3 regions of the Mesorhizobium monacense genome follow, and region 3 is predicted to be linked to each of the others. Evidence: riboswitches for the same ligand, from Rfam matches in the RefSeq annotation. Region 3 holds a riboswitch; each other region holds the start of a gene.

Region 1 (3,269 bases), 1.6 Mb from region 3:
TGTTCCCTGACTCAAGATCCGGCACCAAAAACCTGTGCTTGGCCCGCAACCGGTCCGCCGATGCCCTTGATCCGCGCGGCCTCTGGGTCGATAGCATTGTCGAAGGCGAGCGGCCCGTCCAGCACGCCGCCGGTGATTTGGCCGCGGTCGGCCATCTTGCATAGCGCCGCCGGCAATCGTTGGACCCAAAAGGGGCGTGACCTCAATGGGCTTTGCTGCCAACGCGCTCGGCTTCGGCGATTGCCTTTAGGTTCTTTGTCCTTCCGTGGTCTTCTTCGGCATTGGCGATGAATGAAAAGAAGGCCGCCCACACGATGTCCTTTTTCGAGGCCTTCGGATGCTCTTTCCTTGCGGCTTTCAGCAGCTGCTTGGGGTTCATACCTGGCGTCACGACACGCATGAGGGTGTCAGCAATCGCCTGCATCTCTTCCGCTTCCATGACTGGAACTCCATACCTATCACGATGAGGCTAGCATACCAGCGAGGCTAGGTGACCGCCATCAGATCATGGTCGGGCCTGTCAAATATATTCGCCGGCAAAAAAACCTGGTGCCAGACGCTTGGGGCCGTGCGAGCGGGAGGCCAAGGCCGCGCTTCAGGCCTGAAAACCGTGAGGACGATGCCACTGCGATGCGGTCGGGCAGACCGGCGCGAGGTGAGATCTGCTCGTTCTGGCAGGTGAGCCCAACGGCAACTTTCCGCCCAACTGAGACGCTCCATCTCGGCCCAGGTATGACCGGTTAGGGTCAGATCGCGTCATGCAACGCTCGCAACTGAAGGACCGCAACCGGTTGAACTCGGTCGTTCAGAGTGATTTGGGTTTTGAGGCGAGAACGGCCGGCCGCGAGGAGGCCCCGAACCTGGACGAGGGTGTCGGCCGCGTGCGCCTGATCGGGGCCCCACAAAGCCAGCCTACCCGCGACTGCCGACAAGGCCGGGCGGGTGGTGCACCGGGGCTTCGCACTTCTCTTCGGTACGCGAGATTTAATCTCGACGGCCTTGTTGCCATGATAGCTTTGGCGGAGCTTGGGATATCTATCCGGGTGCTGACTATGGCGCTCGTCACGCCGAACGGCCGCGACGATGACTTCGGCTAATATACCGCGATAGACGCCTGCATGCAGCTGCGATTCGAGAAGGCGACGACCGGCACGTTTCATCGTCTTGCAAATCCGAAGTCGTCGTGACCTCGCTTCGAGCCGGCTGAATCGATCTCGCCACGGTCATTCATCATAACATGCCAAAATCTGGCGCAGCCACTCATTGCCGCGCTCGGATTTGACGATATCGCGAGATAGGAGAACCGCGCTGGCAATAGTGTTCTCTCCACCAGCTGCCACCTCAGCGATGGCTCGCCGCTGCTCCTCCCGCAAACCCCGCAGTAGGTCGAGATGATAGGCGAGTGCGTCCGTCACCTCTTTGCGCGCCTTCTTCGACCGGTTAATCTTCATCGTCCGGAGCCTCCGAACCAAGCTGGCCCATGATTTTTGCGTTGTGCACCGCAATGCGGGCATTCGTAACGGCAGGGTGCACGTCATCCCTGAAGCGCGCCATCGGATCATCGAATTCCGGCAACAAGCGCCCGATGCGCTTGCTGATGGTGGCATGATCACCGGAGAGCGCCCTTGCTGCCTCTCTCAGCCCCAGCCCAAGCCGTTCGATGCGGTCGTCGCGACGAGCGATGAGATCAAGCACGGCGACCGCCTGGTCGTTTTCATCCGCCATCCGCATCAGCGAGGCGATAAGCCCAGCGTCGTCGATCAGTTCCCAAGTGACGGGTGGATGTTTGTTGGTCATACGTTCTCCATGGGTTTCGGACCTTGCCGGTCGTCAATGCACACATCGTGGAGAGCTCTGACCTACTGTTGCCCCGTTCAGGGCCACATCGTCTTCACCACCGTTGCCGGTCAGGCTGGTTGGCGGGGCCGAAGCCCTCTCTGGATGCACAGATCAGTTTAACAAAACGATTGCACTTCGGCAAGTTTTCTCCTCGTGGTTGAAGTTTGGGGGGGTGTGAAATCGAGCAGATTTGAGGCTCCACAAACCACCCCCACCCCGCTACAGACAAACCCCGGAGGCGGGTGCCGGCGACCGGCCGTCCCGGCGGCGGCGATCTCACCCGCTGGCGTTCTAGTCTAGGGTCAAACTCTACCAACTGGCTGCCGCCGATGGCCGAGGTGAATGGGAAGTTGCCGTTCGGCTCAACTGCCAGAACGGGCACGTTGCGCCAACTACCAAGCCACTACTCGGACGTCGCGTTCGGGCCGAGAACAGACCGGCAGCTTCGGTCTGCGGATCGTCCAGAGCGGACATTTAGGTTGGGCGCGGGCATCGTCGTGACCTGACCCAGAGAGGACGTTCGATTGGGCAAATCGCAACGTCCGGAAAACGGGCATTTCTATATCTCTGCGGATCACCAGAATAAGTTTTGCTATTCACGAGACTGGCGTCATCATCCGGCCACATAGCGGGAGCCGCCAATGAGCGTTGTCGATGCCGATCTCCAGAAGCTGTTTGATCATGTGGAGGCCCACCGCGAGGCATTCATCGCGCGCGTGATGGATTATGTACGCCACCCCAGCATAAGCGCGCACAATGTCGGCATTAGCGAACTCGCGGCCCTGCTTGTGGATATGCTGAAGGCCCTCGGCATGGAGGCAGAAATTGTGCCGACAAGGAACCATCCAATGGTGCTCGGCCGGCGCAACGTATCGCCAGATAAGGCGACCGTCCTGCTCTACGGCCACTACGATGTGCAGCCGCCGGACCCGCTCGAACTTTGGGAGAGTCCGCCCTTCGAACCGACCATCCGCAACGGCCGCATCTATGCGCGAGGAATTGGCGACAATAAGGGTCAGCACTTCGCGCAGCTGCTGGCGCTCGAAACGCATCTTGCGGTCAATGGCGATTTGCCCTGCAACGTGATCTTCCTACTTGAAGGCGAGGAAGAGATCGGCAGTCCGCACATAGCCGAGTTCGTGCGCGAGCACGCTGACAGGCTCAAAACCGATTTGGTCGTGACGTCCGACGGCCCGCTCCATGAATCCGGGCTTCCAGTCATTACCTTCGGGGCACGCGGCGTGGCAGGTTTCGAACTGCGCGCCAAGACGGCGAGCCGCGACGTGCATTCCGGCAATTTCGGTGGGGTTGTGCCGAATGCCATTTGGAAGCTGGTCCATCTCCTCTCGACTATGAAGAACCCTGCTGGCGAGATCACGATCGAGGGGCTGATCGAACCAGTGATCCCCGCGACCAACGCCGAGCGCGAG
Region 2 (3,269 bases), 1.8 Mb from region 3:
TGGTGTTCTAGCTTTTCAGGAATGTCGTGAGGGCGTCGATGACTCCGCGATTGGCTTCTTCTGTGCCGATGCTCATGCGCAACGCGTTGGGAAAGCCGTAACCGGAAACGCGCCGCAAAATGAAGCCGCGCGCAGTAAGGTAGTCGTCGGCAGCCGCCGCCGAATGCTTCTTGTCGTCGGGAAAGTGGATCAGCAGGAAATTGCCGACGCTCGGCGTTACCCTGAGGCCCAGCTTTGTCAGTTCCTCAGTCAACCAGGTCAGCCAGGTCTCGTTGTGCACCACGCTGCGCTCGACATGGGCGCGGTCGCGGATGGCGGCGATCCCGGCCTCGATCGCCGTGGCGTTGACGTTGAAGGGGCCGCGAATGCGGTTGATCGCGTCGACGACGTGCATCGGACCATACATCCAGCCGATCCGCGCCCCGCCAAGGCCGAGCTTGGAGAAGGTGCGGGTCATGACCACGTTCTCGGTTCCGCCGACCAGCTCGATGCCGGCTTCATAGTCGTTGCGGCGGACATATTCGGCGTAAGCCGCATCGAGCACCAGAAGCACGTTTTTGGGCAGCCTCGCATGCAGGCGGCGCACCTCCTGGAACGGCACATAGGTGCCGGTCGGATTGTTGGGATTGGCGAGGAACACGATCTTGGTGCGCGGCGTCACGGCGGCCAGTATCGCATCGATGTCGGCGCGCTCGTCGGTCTCCTTGACAGCGACCGGCGTCGCACCGGCCGACTGGATGTAGATCTTGTAGACCATGAAGGCGTGTTCGGTAAAAATCGCTTCATCGCCAGGCGCCAGATAGGTCTGCGCCAGCAGGCCCAATATCTCGTCGGAGCCGTTGGAACAGATGATGTTTGCCGCATTCAGCCCGTGCACCTCGGCGATCGCCTCGCGCAGCCGCCTGGCGGTGCCGTCGGGATAGATATCGAGTTTTGCCGCGACCTCGCGCGCGGCCTCGATCGCCTTCGGCGAAGGGCCGAGCGGGTTCTCGTTCGACGACAATTTGTAAACCTTGGCGACACCGTCCGGCGCCGTGCTCTTGCCGGGCACATAGGCGTCGATGTCCATGATGCCCGCGCGGGGCGTTGGCCGTGCCTGATCCGGTCTCTTGTTCATGTCTAACAAATCCATCGAGAATTCTTCCGCCGGAAGCCGCAGCGGAAATACTAGCCGTGGCCCGGAATGTCGAGAGCCGGCAGTGGCGCGAGCGACCGGCCGTTGACGGCAAGGCGCGCGAGTTCTAGAAGAATGTGACAGTTCCGTGGTGATTTGGCCGGTCGGCTTGCAGCCACGTTAAACAACTCGCTAAAGGGCCGTTTGCATCCTGTAACCGGCTTTGCGAGGGCATTGCCGGTTTTTTGTTGTCCGCCGCCGGCCGGACGATGGGTAATGCAAGAGAGAGATAATGGCCGCTCCGCGCCCTGGAAGAACCAACAACGAGATCGACGCACCGTCGAGCCCGGTGTTGCGTTTCGGCGCCGACAAGCCGCTGAAGCTCGACGCCGGCACGCTTTTGTCGCCGTTCCAGATCGCCTACCAGACCTATGGCACGCTGAACGATGCCCGCTCCAACGCCATCCTCGTCTGCCATGCGCTGACCGGCGACCAGCACGTTGCCAGCACCAATCCGGTGACCGGCAAGCCGGGCTGGTGGGAGGCGCTGATCGGCCCCGGCAGGATCATCGACACCAACCGTTTCTTCGTCATCTGCTCCAACGTCATCGGCGGCTGTCTCGGGTCCACCGGCCCGGCCTCGACCAATCCGGCCACCGGCAAGCCCTACGGGCTCGACCTGCCGATCATCACCATCCGCGACATGGTGCGAGCACAGCTTATGCTGGTCGACCATTTCGGCATCGAAAAACTGTTCTGCGTGCTCGGCGGCTCGATGGGCGGCATGCAGGTGCTGGAATGGGCCTCGACCTATCCGGAGCGCGTCTTCTCTGCGTTGCCGATCGCCACCGGCGCCCGCCATTCCTCGCAGAACATCGCCTTCCATGAGGTCGGCCGGCAAGCCGTCATGGCCGACCCGGAATGGCATGGCGGCAAATATTTCGAGCATGGCAAGCGCCCGGAAAAGGGCCTGGCGGTGGCGCGCATGGCCGCCCACATCACCTATCTGTCGGAAGCGGCACTTCACCGCAAGTTCGGCCGCAATCTGCAGGACCGCGAGGCGCTGACGTTCGGCTTCGACGCCGACTTCCAGATCGAGAGCTACCTGCGTCATCAGGGCATGACCTTCGTCGACCGCTTCGACGCCAACTCCTATCTCTACATGACCCGTTCCATGGATTACTTCGACCTCGCCGCCGACCATGGCGGCCGGCTGGCCGATGCCTTTGCCGGCACCAAGACCCGCTTCTGCCTGGTGTCCTTCACCAGCGACTGGCTGTTCCCGACCGAGGAGAGCCGCTCGATCGTGCATGCGCTGAACGCCGCCGGCGCCTCCGTATCCTTCGTCGAGATCGACACCGACCGCGGCCACGATGCCTTCCTGCTCGAGGAACCGGAATTGTTCGCCGCCATCAACGGCTTCATCGGCTCGGCCGCCCGGGCCAGAGGGCTTAGCGCATGACCCCGAAAAGTTGCGGACTTTTCGGACCGGGATCACGCGCCAGGCAGGAGGCGAAGCCATGAGCGTCAACCGCGCCCAGCGCGTCGACCTTGAAGTCGTCGCCGGTCTCATCCCGCCGCGGTCGCGGGTGCTGGACGTCGGCTCCGGCGACGGCCTGCTGCTCGAACTGCTGCAGGCGACCAAGCACGTCGACGGCCGCGGCCTGGAATTGTCGCAGCGCGGCGTCAACGAATGCGTGGCGCGCGGTCTCAGCGTCATCCAGGGCGACGCCGACACGGACCTCGAATTCTATCCCGACAAGGGTTTTGATTTCGTCGTCCTGTCGCAGACCCTGCAGGCCACCCGCAACCCTAAGCTGGTGCTCGACGAACTGCTAAGGATCGGCAACCGCGCCATCGTCTCCTTCCCCAATTTCGGCCACTGGCGGGTGCGGCTGTCGCTGTTTGTCAAGGGACGGATGCCGGTGACCAAGGACCTGCCCTATTCCTGGTACGACACACCCAACATCCATTTCTGCACCATCCGCGACTTCGTCAATCTGGTCGAGGAGCTCGGCGCCACGGTGGAAAGGGCGACCGCTCTCGACGCCAACGGCCAGAAGATCGGCCTCTCGATGCCGTGGTGGTTCTGGAACTTCTTCGGCCAGCAGGCGGTGTTCCTGCTGAAGCGATGATCATGGCCGGCTGCCGGCCA
Region 3 (3,269 bases):
GTCAGGCAAGCACGGTCTGGCGGCGGCGGAACGATCAGCGCGCGGCGCGGAAATGCTTGGACAGTTTCAGGCCCTGTGCCTGGTAGTTCGAGCCGAGATCGGTGCCGTAAAGCGCCTGCGGCCGTTTCAGCATGTGCTCGTAGACCAGCCGCCCGACGATCTGGCCGTGATCGAGGATGAAGGGCACTTCATGGCTGCGCACTTCGAGCACCGCCCGGCTGCCGGTGCCGCCGGCCGCCGAATGGCCGAAGCCCGGATCGAAGAAGCCGGCATAATGGACGCGGAATTCGCCGACCAGCGGGTCGAAGGGCGTCATCTCGGCGGCGTAGAGCGGCGGCACATGCACCGCCTCGCGGGACACCAGGATGTAGAACTCGTCCGGATCGAGCACCAGTTCGCCGGCGCCACTCTTGTAGAGCGGCTCCCAGAAATCGACGACATCCTGCGCGGCACGCTTGTCGACATCGATCAGGCCGGTGTGGTGCTTGCCGCGATAGCCTACCAGCCCGTCCTTATCGCCGTCGAGATCGATGGACAGCGCAATGCCGCCGCCGGAAATGTTGGGCGGCTCGGTGGCCACCAGCATCTCGGCATGGTGCAGGTCGCGCAATTCACCTTCCGACAGCAACGCGTTGCCGGTACGGAAACGGATTTGCGACAGCCGCGAGCCGGCGCGCACGACGATCGGGAAGGTGCGCGGGCTGACCTCGAGATAGAGTGGACCATGATAGCCGGCGGCGATCTTGTCGAACTCATGGCCGCGATCGGTCATCACGCGGGTGAAGATGTCGAGCCGCCCGGTCGAGCTCTTCGGGTTGGCCGAAGCGGAAATGTCGGCCGGCAAGGCCAGGCTTTCCAGCAGCGGCACGATGTAGACGCAGCCGGTTTCCAGCACGGCGCCCTCGGCGAGGCTGATCTCGTGCAGCTTCAGCCGCTCGAGCTTGTCGACGACCTGGTGATTGGGACCGGGCAGGAAGGAGGCGCGCACGCGCCAGGCCTTGTCGCCAAGCCTCAGATCGAGGCTGGCCGGCTGGATCTGGTCGGCGTCGAGAGCGCGCGGCGATTTCAGCGCGCCCGACTGGAAAAGCGCGGAAATGTCCTGATCGGGAAGAATGCCTGTCTGCCGCAAAGGCTGGCTCCGCTTCAAGGCCGGGCTTTTTTTCGCCGCAGGTTCCTGCCGCAAAATCGTCGAACACTTTTGCGGAACCTGCTTGGTACAAACCTCTTAATGAAGCCGGCAATTGACGCAAGCGCGGTGCGGGTCTAAAGGGTCGTTATCCCGTGGTGATTTGGCCGGTCGGCTTGCAGCCACGTTAAACAAGTCGCTAAAGGACCGTTGGCCGCAAGGCCGTATGGACCGGTTGCGACTTTCGCGGCCGGTTTTTTTGTGTTTGGGACAGAGCAATGACCAAGAAGCGCGACTGGAAACCTCAGACGGCACTCGTGCATGGCGGGACCTTGCGTTCCGGCTTCGGCGAGACCTCCGAGGCGATGTACCTCACCCAGGGCTATGTCTACGAGACGGCACAGGCGGCGGAAGCCCGCTTCAAGGGTGAGGAACCGGGCTTCATCTATTCGCGCTATGCCAATCCCACCGTCGACATGTTCGAAAAGCGCATGTGCGCGCTGGAAGGTGCGGAAGACGCGCGCGCCACGGCCTCCGGCATGGCGGCGGTGACGGCTGCCCTTCTGTGCAGCGCCAGGGCCGGCGACCATATCGTGGCGGCACGCGCGCTGTTCGGCTCCTGCCGCTGGGTGGTCGAGACGCTGGCGCCGAAATACGGCATCGAGGCAACGCTGGTCGACGGCACCGATATCGCCAACTGGGAAAAGGCGGTCAAGCCGAACACCAAGCTGTTCTTCCTCGAAAGCCCGACCAATCCGACGCTGGAAGTGGTCGACATCGCCGCCGTCGCTTCGCTTGCCAATTCGATCGGCGCCAGGCTGATCGTCGACAACGTCTTTGCCACGCCCTTGCAGCAGAAGCCCTTGCAGCTTGGCGCCCATATCGTCGTCTATTCGGCGACGAAGCATATTGACGGCCAGGGCCGCTGCCTCGGCGGTGTCATCCTGTCGGACAAGAAGTGGATCGACGAGAATTTGCACGACTATTTCCGCCACACCGGTCCCAGCCTGTCGCCGTTCAACGCCTGGACCCTGCTCAAGGGCCTGGAGACGCTGCCGCTGCGCGTGCGCCAGCAGACGGAAAGTGCCGGCAAGATCGCCGACTTCCTTGCCGAGCGCCCAGAAATCGCCCGCGTCATCTATCCGGGCCGCGCCGACCATCCGCAGGCCGATATCGTCAAGAAGCAGATGACGGGCGGCTCGACGCTGATCTGTCTCGACGTCAAGGGCGGCAAGCAGGCGGCCTTCGCCTTCCAGAACGCGCTCGACATCGTGCTGATCTCCAACAATCTCGGCGACGCCAAGAGCCTGATAACCCATCCGGCGACGACGACGCACAAGAACCTCAGCGACGAGGCGCGCGCCGAGCTCGGCATCGGCCCGGGCACGCTCAGGCTTTCGGTCGGACTTGAGGATGCGGACGATCTGCTCGCCGATGTCGAACAGGCGCTGAAATCCGCCAAATAAAGGGTCCAGACTGCGATTGGACAAACGCCTGAGCGTTGCTCAGGCGCCCTCTTCCAGCTCGGTCATAGCCTTGGTGCGGATGGTCATCGCATTGCCGCGCCAGTCGACCGAGCCGCCGAGCCAGCCGCGCGCCCAGATCGCCGGCAGCATCAGGTCACGCACCATCATCGCCGGAATGGTACGTGGCGACAGATACCAGCCCTTGGCCCAGGCCAACGCGCATTCCGGCGCATAGGCGAGCGCCAGAACGCAGAGCACGGTGAGCGGCAGACTGATGCCGGCGCCGGCCGCTGCGACCAGGGCCAGTGCCAGCGGCACGGCCACGCCGGTCAGGATTTCGGGGGCGAAGAACAACGGGAAGGTGACGCGGCGCAGGCGCGCCCAACGGGCCTGGCGCGACCATATGTCACCGAGACGGCGCTCCCCAAGCGGCTGCTCGAAGGGCGAAGCGACAAGATTGACGCGCAGCCCCAGCCCGTTGACCAGCTTGGTCGCGGCGGCGTCCTCGGCGATCTCGGCGGCAAGCGCGCGGATGCCGCCATTGGCGTCGAGCACAGGCTTCTTCCACAGCATGCTCTTGCCTTGGGCGAAGCCCAGGCCGACCGCCTCGCCTGTGTATTGCCAGCGCGCCTGTAGCGTGTTGAGGAAGACGCATTCGACCTCGGCCCAGAAGCCGT

Evidence for each region. A riboswitch is a leader RNA that binds a small molecule or an ion and turns the genes downstream of it on or off. The one in region 3 is predicted to bind S-adenosylmethionine.
Region 1: another riboswitch for S-adenosylmethionine. It lies ahead of AC1RUK_RS31525 (hypothetical protein); the one in region 3 lies ahead of AC1RUK_RS23900 (O-succinylhomoserine sulfhydrylase).
Region 2: another riboswitch for S-adenosylmethionine. It lies ahead of metX (homoserine O-acetyltransferase MetX); the one in region 3 lies ahead of AC1RUK_RS23900 (O-succinylhomoserine sulfhydrylase).

Annotation. Positions count from the first base shown of each region.
Region 1 covers NZ_CM165567.1:6,572,889-6,576,157, forward strand. Annotated here, with positions in the region: partial or broken gene AC1RUK_RS31505 (phosphate acyltransferase) at 1-170, opposite strand, end outside; gene AC1RUK_RS31510 (hypothetical protein) at 203-439, opposite strand; gene AC1RUK_RS31515 (hypothetical protein) at 759-1,097, shown strand; gene AC1RUK_RS31520 (hypothetical protein) at 1,224-1,451, opposite strand; gene AC1RUK_RS31525 (hypothetical protein) at 1,441-1,797, opposite strand; SAM-I-IV-variant riboswitch at 1,852-1,950, opposite strand; gene AC1RUK_RS31530 (M20/M25/M40 family metallo-hydrolase) at 2,481-3,269, shown strand, end outside.
Region 2 covers NZ_CM165567.1:6,769,961-6,773,229, reverse strand. Annotated here, with positions in the region: gene AC1RUK_RS32425 (prephenate/arogenate dehydrogenase family protein) at 1-1, opposite strand, end outside; gene hisC (histidinol-phosphate transaminase) at 8-1,117, opposite strand; SAM riboswitch at 1,253-1,330, shown strand; gene metX (homoserine O-acetyltransferase MetX) at 1,407-2,576, shown strand; gene metW (methionine biosynthesis protein MetW) at 2,635-3,249, shown strand.
Region 3 covers NZ_CM165567.1:4,980,037-4,983,305, forward strand. Annotated here, with positions in the region: gene AC1RUK_RS23895 (2'-deoxycytidine 5'-triphosphate deaminase) at 35-1,129, opposite strand; SAM riboswitch at 1,272-1,349, shown strand; gene AC1RUK_RS23900 (O-succinylhomoserine sulfhydrylase) at 1,405-2,592, shown strand; gene AC1RUK_RS23905 (ceramide glucosyltransferase) at 2,632-3,269, opposite strand, start outside.